One region of the Alkalimarinus alittae genome, then DNA from elsewhere that is predicted to be linked to it. Evidence: predicted binding sites of a transcription regulator. Region 1 holds the regulator's gene; each other region holds the start of a gene.
The links. Region 1 encodes sigma-54, which starts transcription at its own class of promoters, with help from an activator protein. Its sites were predicted from a motif close to GTTGGCACGNNNNTNGNNT; they were not measured.
Positions count from the first base shown of each region.

Region 2: NKI27_RS10860 (PEP-CTERM sorting domain-containing protein) is a predicted target of sigma-54. The motif match lies at 1,052-1,070, and genes of this name have one in related genera.
Region 3: NKI27_RS10740 (formate/nitrite transporter family protein) is a predicted target of sigma-54. The motif match lies at 1,261-1,279, and genes of this name have one in related genera.
Region 4: NKI27_RS09575 (PEP-CTERM sorting domain-containing protein) is a predicted target of sigma-54. The motif match lies at 1,720-1,738, and genes of this name have one in related genera.

Region 1 covers NZ_CP100390.1:3,130,378-3,133,586, reverse strand. Annotated here, with positions in the region: gene rapZ (RNase adapter RapZ) at 1-374, opposite strand, end outside; gene ptsN (PTS IIA-like nitrogen regulatory protein PtsN) at 477-941, opposite strand; gene hpf (ribosome hibernation promoting factor) at 975-1,283, opposite strand; gene NKI27_RS14220 (RNA polymerase factor sigma-54) at 1,544-3,070, opposite strand.
Region 2 covers NZ_CP100390.1:2,391,672-2,394,880, forward strand. Annotated here, with positions in the region: gene NKI27_RS10855 (hypothetical protein) at 14-265, opposite strand; gene NKI27_RS10860 (PEP-CTERM sorting domain-containing protein) at 465-1,019, opposite strand; gene NKI27_RS10865 (PEP-CTERM sorting domain-containing protein) at 1,289-1,828, opposite strand; gene NKI27_RS10870 (DUF2157 domain-containing protein) at 2,051-3,079, opposite strand.
Region 3 covers NZ_CP100390.1:2,364,839-2,368,047, reverse strand. Annotated here, with positions in the region: gene NKI27_RS10750 (alpha-hydroxy acid oxidase) at 1-528, shown strand, start outside; gene cynS (cyanase) at 704-1,144, shown strand; gene NKI27_RS10740 (formate/nitrite transporter family protein) at 1,325-2,137, shown strand; gene NKI27_RS10735 (bifunctional protein-serine/threonine kinase/phosphatase) at 2,225-3,209, shown strand, end outside.
Region 4 covers NZ_CP100390.1:2,107,907-2,111,115, reverse strand. Annotated here, with positions in the region: gene tviB (Vi polysaccharide biosynthesis UDP-N-acetylglucosamine C-6 dehydrogenase TviB) at 265-1,542, shown strand; gene NKI27_RS09575 (PEP-CTERM sorting domain-containing protein) at 1,785-2,528, shown strand; gene murB (UDP-N-acetylmuramate dehydrogenase) at 2,598-3,209, opposite strand, start outside.

The DNA of each region.
Region 1 (3,209 bases):
TTTTCTGCTTCAATGGCTTCTTTAAGAGATACGGTGTCATTGCTGAGAGGGTGCTTACGTCGTGTCGCATCAAACCGTTTTAAAAGCGTTTGGTTAATTGCGTCAAGATAAATAATATCCATGTCAAAATGACGGTTTTTGAACTGTTTTGCGGTCTCAGTAAACTGGTCGATACCCGTGGCAAGGTTGCGAGCATCGATGCTAACAGCAATCCGCTCTAAACGTGACTCTTCGCTCACAAGCGCTTCATCTGCTAGAGGTAATAAAAGACCGATCGGCAGGTTATCGATGCAGTAATAGCCGAGATCTTCTAAAACATGAAGTGCTGTGCTTTTCCCTGACCCTGATCGTCCGCTAACAATAACAAGTTTCATTATGCTACCTAAATGAGTGTGGGAGGGCGCTTCGCTGATATCAATTGAGAATACGACTCATCGAAGGCGGCCATTAAACGCTATTGTGATTGAATAATTTCGTTATGAGTGAATAATTGCATTATAGAGTGATTCGTTATCTTTACAGCTCCTTAATTCACGACATAGGGCTGCGTTGTTAAACTTTTCAGCAAGTTGGCTAAGTAGTTCTAAGTGCTCACTGGTTGCTTCTTGTGGCACAATTAATACAAATAGTAGGTCTACAGGCTCATTGTCAATGGCGTCAAAGGGCACTTTTTCATTCAGTGTCAGTAAAGCCCCTATTACTTTGTGACAATTTTCTAGTCGACAGTGGGGAATGGCAATTCCTTGACCAATGCCTGTGCTGCCTAATCGCTCTCTACCGATGAGGCTATTAAATATTGTGTTTTCATTAATGTCTGGATGTTGTTGCGCAATTCTGTGTGCAATTTCTTCCAGAACCTTTTTTTTGCTGCTCCCGGGAAGGCCGCAAATAGCCAACTCGGGAGACAGGATAGATTGAATTGAAACTGGCGTATCAGTCATTATTAATGTTTATTCTTTTCTATTGGCAAGGGACTAACGAGCTGACGCACCATGTAGTCTGTCAACGTTTTTCTCTTTGTGTTTAAGAATCTGACGGTCTAACTTGTCGACTAACTGGTCAATGGCTGCGTACATGTCTTCTTGTTCCGCTGTTGCATGAATGTCTGCACCGCTAAGGTGAAGCGTTGCTTCAGCAATTTGACGAAGTTTTTGAACAGATAAGGTAACTTGGACGTTGCTAATATGGTCGAAGTGTCGCTCGAGCTTTTCGAGTTTGGCGCTGACGTATTCTTTTAAAGAGTCAGTTAGATCAACGTGGTGTCCTGTAATATTCAATTGCATGTTTCGCTCCTGATGTCGTTATTTATATTCCTTGTAACGTTATATCAAAACACTCGATAATCGTTAACAAGAAACAGAACTTCATTACTTTCGTTTCACACTTTACTTTTTCGTAACACTTTTCTTTCTTTATACTGCTTTAATTGAGTCGCCAAACGTTCAGTAGGAATTAACGTTATGTTTAATTGATCTTAGCATATCAATAGGGCAATTTATTGATCCGTAACCGTTTAATTTTAAATGTTTATCACTAATGACTGCTATATGAGTCGTTTACGTTCATTCGATGGCGGAATTGACATTGCCTCACGGTATTTTGCAATGGTTCGCCTAGCTACTTTTATGCCTTGTTCGTCAAGAATAGTCGCAATTTTGCTATCACTTAATGGCTTTTTCGCTGACTCGGCTGCGACTAGCTTTTTAATGATCGCTCTAATTGCGGTTGATGAGCATTCTCCACCCGAAGCGGTGCTTACATGACTAGAAAAGAAGTATTTAAGCTCAAATATGCCTCTAGGTGTATGCATGTATTTTTGTGTTGTTACTCTCGAAATAGTCGATTCATGCATTTCAACCGCTTCAGCAATGTCATGCAAAATCAACGGTTTCATCGCTTCTTCACCGTGATCTAAAAAGCCTTGCTGGTGTTCAACGATCTTACTCGAAACCTTCAGAAGAGTCTCATTACGACTTTGTAAGCTTTTGATAAACCACTTGGCTTCTTGCAACTGATCTTTTAAATAGGTGTTGTCAGCACTGCTATCTGCACGCTTAACGAGAGATGCATAACCTGAGTTGACGCGTATCTTTGGCGCTATCTCAGGGTTAAGCTCAACCTTCCACCGGTCATTGACTTTTTTAACGACCACATCAGGTATAACATATTCAGGGGTGTCGCCACTGATCTCTTCACCGGGACGAGGGTTGAGTGACTGAATAAGTTTTATGACCAGCTTTAAGTCGGATTCTTTAATACGGCTACGTCTTATGAGTTGAGCGTAGTCTCGATTACCTAGTAAGTTAAGGTAGTGGTTAATAACTAGCTTTGCCTGAGGAAGCCAAGGCGTTTCGCTGGGCAGTTGATTGAGTTGTATCAGCAAGCATTCTTGAAGATCTCTACTGGCAACCCCGGGCGGGTCAAAATGCTGTATGCGCTTGAGAACAGCTTGTATTTCATCCAGCTCTACTTCGTGCGCGTCTATTTCATCTTGATACGATTCGGTAAAGCCCGATAATATTTCTTCTAGCGTACTGGAGAGGTAGCCGTCAGTGTTAATAGAGTCAATGATTGACATGCCTATTAACTTGTCGACATCAGACATTGGCGTTAGGTTAAGTTGCCATAGCAGATGGTCTTGCAATGATTCGCCTACGCTGTTTCGAGACTCAAAGTCACTATCTTCTTCTGGCGCAGGACCCGAAGGCGCGTTGTTAGGGTATATATCGTCCCAAGCTGTATCGACGGGCAAGTCATTAGGTATGCTATCTGACCAGTCCTCCGAGTTCATAATATCTTCGGAACCTTGCTCAGCAGGCGTCTCTGTTGCAGTGGCGGTCAAATCTTCTGAAGTACTCTGTGTATTTGAATCTGATTCGGCGTTAGAGTCGGTGCTTTCTGAGCTGTTTCTATCGTCATCAGAAACTTCCAACATAGGGTTTGACTCAAGGGCTTCTTGAATCTCCTGTTGAAGGTCTAGAGTAGAAAGCTGCAGTAGGCGTATTGCCTGTTGCAGTTGAGGGGTCATCGTCAGCTGTTGGCCAAGCTTTAGCTGAAGTGATGCTTTCATGACCATGTATTATTTTCCGCCTTATACAAAAACATCAATGAACAAGGTCTCCCTATTATTACGTCACTCAAATAGACTGTATACGTTTTAGTGTAAACCACTTCTGAGTGCGTTGTTTTATTATTTACTATTAATAACA
Region 2 (3,209 bases), 740 kb from region 1:
GATTTTCGCCCTCTCAACCAAACGCTTCAACCACGAGAGACGTAATATCTGCCAGCTCAGCCACCCTTGTTAATGACCGTCCTAAAGCAGTCTCTTTTTTATCACCAGTATGATACATTTCAAACCTTTCGGGCCCAATAATATCGTTACGAATTCTACGGTAAATTGCTTTAATGGGCTCGTTTATTTGATTTTGCTGATCACAAAGAACGTTTTCGTAGACTCGATTTATAACTTTATTGAAGACATCAAATTGAGCAAACACCGTCGCCACCCTAACAGCTAAGAGTTTCTCGAAGATATGTAGGGCTAACATTAGAGCTAATAAGACAGCTAATAAGCACGGAGTGCTGATAAGAGAAGAAGGGATATAAATTCGAAGGCTTTACGAGGCATCAATAACAATCCATGTTTGATGCCTGTGTTTTAACTTTTTTTTAAAAGCTACGCTTAGTAAGCGTTTTTTAAGCTTTCGATGCTCTACGAGTAAACCCTAAACCCGCTAGTCCAAGGCCTAATAATGCTAAAGAAGCTGGCTCAGGTACTGAGACAGAACCAATGTTAAACGTAAAGTCATCAATACTGATATTTGATTGAGGAGAGGCAGTCCACTTGAATGTAGTCACCCCAGACCAATCAAATGAATGGTAAACCCAGTCAGCAGTGGCCGTTATAGTTTTGCTATAAAGAACATTGTCCAAGTCATCCAAGCCAAAAACATTTACAGTTGCATTAGGTGCACGGTTATCTTGATGAAAGTATGCGCCATCAAAATCGAATGTGCCTGAATTATAAGTAAGTTGGCCTAGGTTATCGCCATTATGATTAACCATGTACTGAGAACCAGAGTAAGCCGTTGAGTTTATAAAGTTCCAACTACCAATAGAGCCATCAGCTAGCGTGAAACCATGATAAGTCGTATCAACAAAGTCAGTAGGTGCAACATCATCAAACGTCAATACAGTCGCATTCACAGAACCCACGAACATACAAGCTAACAAACAAGAAACTTTTTTCATCAAATCTATCCTTTTAGTAATTTCAATGAATATAGCAGGTTTCGTGCCAATAATTATATGCCTAAAAAACAAACACTTGCCTTACACAAAAACTAGACATGTAAAATATATCGACAACCCAAATAAAAAATAGACGATAAATTTAACACAATTTTACATTTCAACACCAACACAAGCTCAAGCAAAACAACTAAGCTTGCTACAGTTTTTTAGGCATTAAAAAGCCCCGAATAAATCGAGGCTTTTTTATAAAGCTAGGCGTTAACTATTTAAACACTCTTTCTCTTCCGAGCTAAGCCAAACCCAATCAACCCCAAGCCCAACAAAGCAATACTGGCAGGCTCTGGAACTGACGCAACATCACCAGAAAGCTGCGCAAAACTCTCTGATTCAGAAAAGCCAACAGAGCCATCACCACTAGGAACAAAATTGGTAGCCGCTAGCGTCAAGGTATAAGTACCTAAACCTATTATTTCAGCAAAACTATAACTAAAGTTATACAACCCTAGAGAATCACCTTCATTAAATGTCAAACCACCTACCACTATAGAGTTGATAAGAACATCAAAATTTACAAAAGCGCCTCTATTCAGGCGATTAAAGTCAAGATAAAGGGCTAAGTTTAAAGAAGAGACCGCATCAATACCTGTACTTGTGTATGTTTCCTCAACAGTATGTGATGGACTGAAAAAATACTGCCCACCAGCTGCAGTTGAGGTCGATGCATTACTGGGAAAATCTACCGTAATCAACCCTGCGCTAGCGGTTCCAGAAATCAAAAAAGCAAGCACACAAATAAATTTTTTCATTTTTCTCTCCATAATTAAAATTAAATTATGAAAAGCAATATACACACCAAGTTTATAACACTTTGTTTTTGTGAGTAGTTTTAGCTTTCCACCCACCAAAAACAACACAGACTGTAAATCTAATCGACATACAGGGTAAAATTGTAAAATAATGTTACATATTGTTATCCACAAACGTCATCAAACCTTACACTACGGCCATTTCGGCACCGAGGCTGGGGTTTATCTTTTGCTTTCAAGTAGCTCTCTTAGCGAAACAGGCAGTAACAAACGAGACTTTAGCGTGATTGTTTTCTCGTATTTTTGCCAAAGAATACCAATATAAATAATGCCAAGCCCGATTGCCGTTAACGCTATTGGAAACATCAAACTATCTTTAAAAACATTGTATGCTAAATAGCCAAGATAACCGCACATGCCAAGAGCACCAAAAACAACAAACACCCTTCGCACTAACATCACACCTACACCAATCATTAATAAGTTTATGCAGAAATAAATAAATTTTGACAGTTCATCATTTGAATTTTGAGAAGATAATCCTCCCCAAAACGCGATAACACCAAACATATAAATCCAAAAAGCATAGTCAGCTTTACGGTGCGATCTAATATCCACCCAGAAAGCGAGCCCTACCATTAACAACCCTGAATATAACGAGACTAGCTTTCTTAATTCCCATGAAATATCCCCACCAGAAATCATCGATGTAATATCCATCGTCATATACCAAAGCGTTACTGCAATGGGCATCACCAAAAAAGGGTACTTATATTTCCAAGCAACAATAACCCCAATGGCTAATGTGCCCAACTCCATATATAACCAATGCCACCTTATATATCGGTGGTAGTCTCTATAAACACTATCTTCAGGCCAAACACCGAGCCATTGCTGGAGCCCATAAATCGCCAACGGCGTTAAACAGACCACAAATGTAGCGCTAATACCTGCAGGTATGGCTAGTCCCTTGGCTGTTAGTGAATTTGTGATTTTTAATCCGACGGCTGCATACAGAACAGAAATCCAAAATATCCCCGCCCCACCAAATAACTCCCACCCCAGATTCATAAACAGCGTCATCGCGCCAATAGCAATAAGGCCGCCCAGATAATAAAGGACATGAGTAAACGTAAATTTTGGTTCATCTTGAGACTGAGCAGCCAAAAACTCATAAAGAGCCTCAGCCTGAAGCGGCGTAATTATATTTTCGTCAGCCGCATCATTTAACTTTTTCTTAGTAACATCCATGGCCTATCTCTAAATTATAATCGCACAAAATAACAACACTTTGCCGTGATAATGCCTGACAACCAACAATTAGACACTCGCCATTCCTTTAGATTGACCCACGCCACTCACAACACTTAACGTTTTACGT
Region 3 (3,209 bases), 770 kb from region 1:
CGAAAAATATTAGAGTCGCATGAAAGCGTCGTCCTACAAGGTATGATGAGTGAAGCCCCCACATGGAATGATATAGATTGGCTGCTCAGCGTAACATCGCTGCCCATTATTTTAAAAGGTATCTTGCATCCAGAAGATGCAAAAATTGCAAAAAATAAAGGAGTAGCCGGCCTGATTATCTCTAATCATGGTGGTAGAGCGCTGGACTGTGTCCCTTCTGGCCTTGATGTGTTACCTGCTATCCGTCAGTCGCTCGGCAAACGCTATCCTTTACTATTAGATGGCGGTATAGAGCGAGGAACCGATATATTCAAAGCGTTAGCCTTAGGTGCAAACGCGGTGTTGATAGGGCGGCCTCAACTATATGCATTATCGGTAGCTGGAGCGCTAGGTGTGGCGAGTATGTTACGTATTCTTAGAGAGGAGCTTGAAGTTACGATGGCACTTGCCGGTACCGACACTCTTGAGAAAATAACACCGCAATATTTACAGCGAATAAACTGTGACTGCACCAATCCTAACCACTAAAACCGTTAATGCATTTCTTTAGTGCTTCCACGCGCGTCTTCACATAAATAATCATTGTTTCAATACCTTACAAATAACGGATAAAGCCGTGTATTTATCAATATACGGCTTTTGGCATGGTTATCGCAATTACCTGATTAGCGAAACTAATGTTAAACGTGTTGGAGTGATCTGTATGAATAAGTTAGATGTGACTGAAGCAATTATCTTATTGAAAAAAGAGAAAGATCTTACTTGGGAAGCCATAGCTGAATATATTGGCATGTCACCTGTTTGGACAACGTCTGCTTGTCTAGGAATGAATAGCTGCTCAGAAGATGTGGCAAGTAAGCTGATTGAGTTTATTGGCTTACCCTCAGAGGCTAAAGCCGTTTTAATGGCTTACCCTACAAAAGAGTGGGATAAATCCATTCCTCAAGACCCTCTTATTTATCGGCTATATGAAGTCGTTGGCGTTTATGGTGAGACTTTAAAAGAAGTAATTCAAGAAAAGTTCGGTGATGGAATTATGAGCGCAATAGACTTTACGATGGATGTAGATAAAGAAGAAAACCCTAAAGGAGATCGAGTAATCCTAACGCTCAATGGTAAATTTCTACCTTATAAATCGTGGTGATCTAAAGTGGTGCAATTTATCGGATCTGTACTCAATGGAATGCACCGTAATAATACTTATTTGATAATGATAAGTCTTTAATTTTAAAAAAATATAATAAAAACAAGGTTTTGAAAGTTGGCATTTATAATGCTTATACATATTTAACTATTATTCAATATTAATCTAGAGAGAGCATTTATGGCTTATATAGAACCTAGCGAGTTTGTCACCAAAATGGTTGATGCTGGCGAATCTAAGGTCTACATGTCAACCAAAGATACACTTATACGTGCCTTTATGGCTGGCGCCATACTGGGGCTTGCTGCGATATTTGCAATAACCGTTGCGATTAAGACAGGTAGCCCGCTTATTGGCGCTATTCTTTTCCCTGTTGGTTTTATCATGCTTTATTTAATGAAGTTTGATTTGCTCACCGGTGTGTTTACCTTAGTACCATTAGCACTTCTTGATAAACGACCTGGTGTTACGTTTTCGGGTGTAATGCGTAATTGGGGCTTGGTGTTTCTGGGTAATTTCGCAGGCGCACTGACCACGGCCTTTTTTATGTCGTTTATATTGACCTACGGTTATTCGATTGACGGGGGTGCGATTGCTGCCAAAGTGAGTGCGATAGGTGAGTCTCGAACTTTGGGTTATCAATCACATGGCTTTTCAGGCTGGTTGACCATCTTTGTACGTGGAATGCTGTGTAACTGGATGGTTTCAATGGGGGTTGTCGGTGCGATGATTTCAACATCTGCTGGCGCTAAAATGGCAGCAATGTGGATGCCTGTAATGCTGTTCTTTTTCATGGGGTTTGAACACTCAATCGTTAACATGTTTTTATTCCCTTTCTCAATGATTATGGGGGGAGACTTTACCGTAATGGATTACTTATTATGGAATGAACTTCCAACGGCATTAGGTAATCTAGTGGGTGGCTTCTTACTGGTAGGGCTACCGTTATACTATACCCATGTTAAAACATCTCCTGAGCGTCAATTGGTTTAATTAATTTTGAACCTTAGATTATAGGGCTCCGTAATCATCGTTACGGAGCTTTTTGCTTTTATACGTTGACGTTTAAGGAGTTAGACTGTGGCTCAAGCGCTGGCTGTTAGTGTTGGTAATGCGACCGATAAGGGCGTTAAAGCGATTAACCAAGATTATATGGGGAGTGTTGTACCTGCTGAGCCTCTATTGAGTAGCAAGGGCATCGCTTTAGCCATGGCTGACGGCATTAGTTCAAGTAAGGTGAGCCAAGAGGCGAGTCAAGCAGCCGTCTCTGGTTTTTTAGAAGACTATTACTGCACCTCGGATTCATGGTCAGTGAAAACATCTGTTCAAAAAGTTGTTAAATCAATTAACGCTTGGCTATATGCTCAGACACGAAATAGCCCTTATCGTTTTGAGCGTGACACCGGTTATATATGCACGTTTAGTGCTTTGGTGTTGAAGTCAAATACTGCACATATATTCCACTCAGGTGATACCCGTATCTACCGTTTGTGTGGCGGGCAACTTGAGCAGCTTACAGACGATCATAGGCGTGTTGTATCTGATGAGGTTAGTTATTTAACCCGAGCACTTGGCATTGATCAAGCCTTAGAGATTGATTATAAAAGCGTGTTATTAGAAAAGGGCGATACGTTTATTCTAGCGACGGATGGCGTATATGAATTTATAAATGGCCAACAAATATCGGATGCTATTGCCGATACTGAGACGCTTGATTTGGCAGCGTTGAGTGTAGTTCAGCAAGCGCTAGCGAGTGGCAGCGATGATAATTTAAGTATACAGCTTCTGCGAGTAGACCAAGTTGCTGACTACCAACTCGATGAAGTACAGCAATTGACGATGCTGCCACTACCGCCAACACTTGTGCCTAGAATGGAATTTGATGGTTATGAGATTATTCGAGAGATATATATTAGCAGTCGTAGTCACGTTGTATTGGCGAAGGACTTAGAAACAAATCAAACCGTCGTGATAAAAACACCCTCAACCGAGCTTCGTAATAACGCACAATACCTCGAACGCTTTATGTTGGAGGAGTGGATAGCCAAGCGTGTTAACAACCCCC
Region 4 (3,209 bases), 1.0 Mb from region 1:
CAATTCTATAGCGCTACATTAATAATGCAATTTGTAATTGCCTTTGTTTTCAATTTTTTACAAATTCAACACACTATTTACAGGCTAGGCTATTTTTTTGGTACACCCTTACAGATTAATACACACATAACGCCGGTTTTACTGTTTATTTTGGTTTTTAACTTACGAAGCCCATAGATTGTCATATATAATCGCTTCATTTTTTTGTAGATAGCTTTCATTACCAGACAAGCTAATACGTTTTAACGCAGGAGCTAACACTTCATGAAGGATCTCAACAGCATAAAGATATGCTTAATCGGACTTGGTTATGTAGGCCTTCCGCTTGCCGTAGAATTTGGTAAGAAATACAAAACTGTTGGTTTCGATATTAACCAACCGCGTATTAAAGAACTACAAAGCGGCGTTGACTCAACCCTTGAAGTAGAACCGGAGCTATTAGCGAGCGCAGAGCAACTCGTATTCACAAGCTCAGTTGATGACATTAAAGACTGCAATGTGTTTATTGTTACTGTACCCACGCCTATCGATGAATTTAAAACACCTGATTTAACCCCCCTAATTAGCTCCAGCAAAACAATTGGTGCCGCTTTAAAGAAGGGCGATACTGTTATATATGAATCTACTGTCTACCCTGGCGCGACTGAAGAAGAATGCATCCCTGTTCTTGAGGCTGTTTCAGGGCTCAAATACAATGTCGACTTTTTTGCTGGTTATAGCCCTGAACGAATCAACCCTGGCGATAAAGAGCACCGCGTCACCAACATACTTAAGGTCACTTCCGGCTCCACACCTGAAGCCGCCGAGTTTGTAGATAACCTTTATAAGTCAGTCATTACAGCCGGCACTCATTTAGCAAGCAGCATTAGAGTGGCTGAAGCTGCAAAAGTTATCGAAAACACACAGCGCGACGTTAACATTGCTTTAGTTAACGAATTATCACTTATATTCAATAAACTTGGCATTGATACACTAGAAGTATTAGAAGCAGCCGGCACCAAATGGAACTTTCTTCCATTTCGACCAGGTTTAGTTGGCGGCCACTGTATTGGTGTTGACCCGTATTACCTCACACACAAAGCACAGGCTATTGGCTACCACCCAGAAGTTATTCTTTCAGGTAGACGAATTAACGATCAAATGGGTGCCCACATTGCAGGGTCGGTTGTAAAACTCATGATGAAACGAAAGATTCATGTCGCAGACTCAAAAGTACTGATTCTTGGCCTTACCTTTAAAGAAAACTGCCCAGACATTCGTAATACACGCGTAATCGATATCGTTGAAGAACTTCAAACCTATCACGCTAACGTTGATATTTATGACCCTTGGGCAAACAAAGAACAAGTTAAAGACGAGTATGGCTATGACCTGCTAACCAAACCTGAAAACAGTGCATACGATGCGGTTATTCTTGCCGTCTCACACGATGAATTTAAAGCAATGGGCACAGAGTCTATTAAGGCACTCGGCAAAAAAGACTCTGTTCTTTATGATGTGAAATCGCTGCTTGATAAAGACTTAATAGACGCAAGACTTTAATAGCAACACCCCGCCCCACCTCAAACAAAGAGCGAACCTGTCGCCCTTTGTTTGTTTTTCCTCCTCAATATTTCGCTCTCCCTACTTTCACCCAAGCATGTCGAATTAATTTACACCCACCCATTAAGCACAACATATTAATAACAGCAAACCATTGATAATAGTATACTTTAAATAATTGGCATCATTACTGCTTATACCTTGTTGTATATTTACACCATAATTAAAAAGGATTTAAGGCCATGAAAAGACTACTTCTTGCAGCAGCTATTACAGCCGCTTCAGCAGCAACAAACGCAGCCGTTGTCGCTAACGTATTTACAGGCACTGATGCCGAAGTACTTGCTTACAGCGCGCAGTACCAGAGCTATTTTAACTCAGGCGCAACTATTGAAGACTTCGAAACAGGCTTCACTACTGTGACAGGTGGACTTGATAACAGTGGTGTTAGTGTTAACACATCTGTAGGTAAGTTCAGATCTGCAAACACTACCGACGGAACGCTTGGCCAATACGGTAAGACACTTGCTCTTGCTGACGAAAACACTACCATTTTTACAGGCCGTAAAAACGGAACTGTTGGTGGCAAGAACTACTTAGATAGCAACGATTCAACAAGAGTTGTTTGGGATCTAGAGCTTGACCCAATTGGATCTTTCAGTGACGTTGGCTTTTTATTAAGTGACGTTGGTGATGTATCAGCATTTCTTGATATTAAATTCAAGGATGGCACTAGCACTACACTTGATCTTTTAGGTGATGCTGCAGATGGTAACTTACAATATGTTACTGCTCACTTCGACCCAAGCGTAACCTACGCACAAGTTGTATTTAAAAACAAACTTGCTGACGGTTCATGGTCTACAAATGACGGTTGGGGAATCGACGATATTATCGTTGGTAAGGTTCCAGAGCCTAGCAGTGTTGCTCTATTAGGCCTTGGTCTACTAGGTGCTGGTATGGCACGTCGTAAGAAGCAAGCTTAATTAGTACCGTTAATTAAGCAGATAAAAAACCCCGACTTTTAGTTGGGGTTTTTTTATGGCAGTTAAACACTAGATGACGACAGGCTCTATTTCTAACGCTACACCAAACATCGACTCAACAGACACGCTTATTTTTTTTGCCAACCCCAAAATATCTTCAGATACTCCGTGATTATGGTTAACAAGCACCAATGCCTGCTTAGCATGAACCCCTACTTTCTCATTGCGGTAGCCTTTCCATCCAGCTTCTTGTATTAACCACCCCGCCGCTAGTTTGTAACTACTCTCATCTACTTTATAACTAATAACCTTCGGGTGTTTAATTTTAAGCTGCTGCAGTTTATCGTGACTGACAATAGGGTTTTTAAAGAAGCTACCCGCATTCGGTATATCAAGCACATCAGGTAACTTACTTTTTCTGGCAGCTATAACGGCATTACTGACGGTTAAGGCACTAATCTCGGTATCAACGAGCCTTTCAGCAATGTCACCGTAGGTAGTTTTTAGCGGGGCGTGTTTATCGAGCCTAAATGTAGCGGATGTAATGACATATTTTCCAGGGTTTTTCTTTAAGAGGCTATTTCGGTATTCAAAGTCTAACTGCTCGTTTTGTAGCGTGTACTGTTCTAAACCGTCTGACTCAACATCAATAACGGTAACTTCAGTGAGCATATCTTTAAC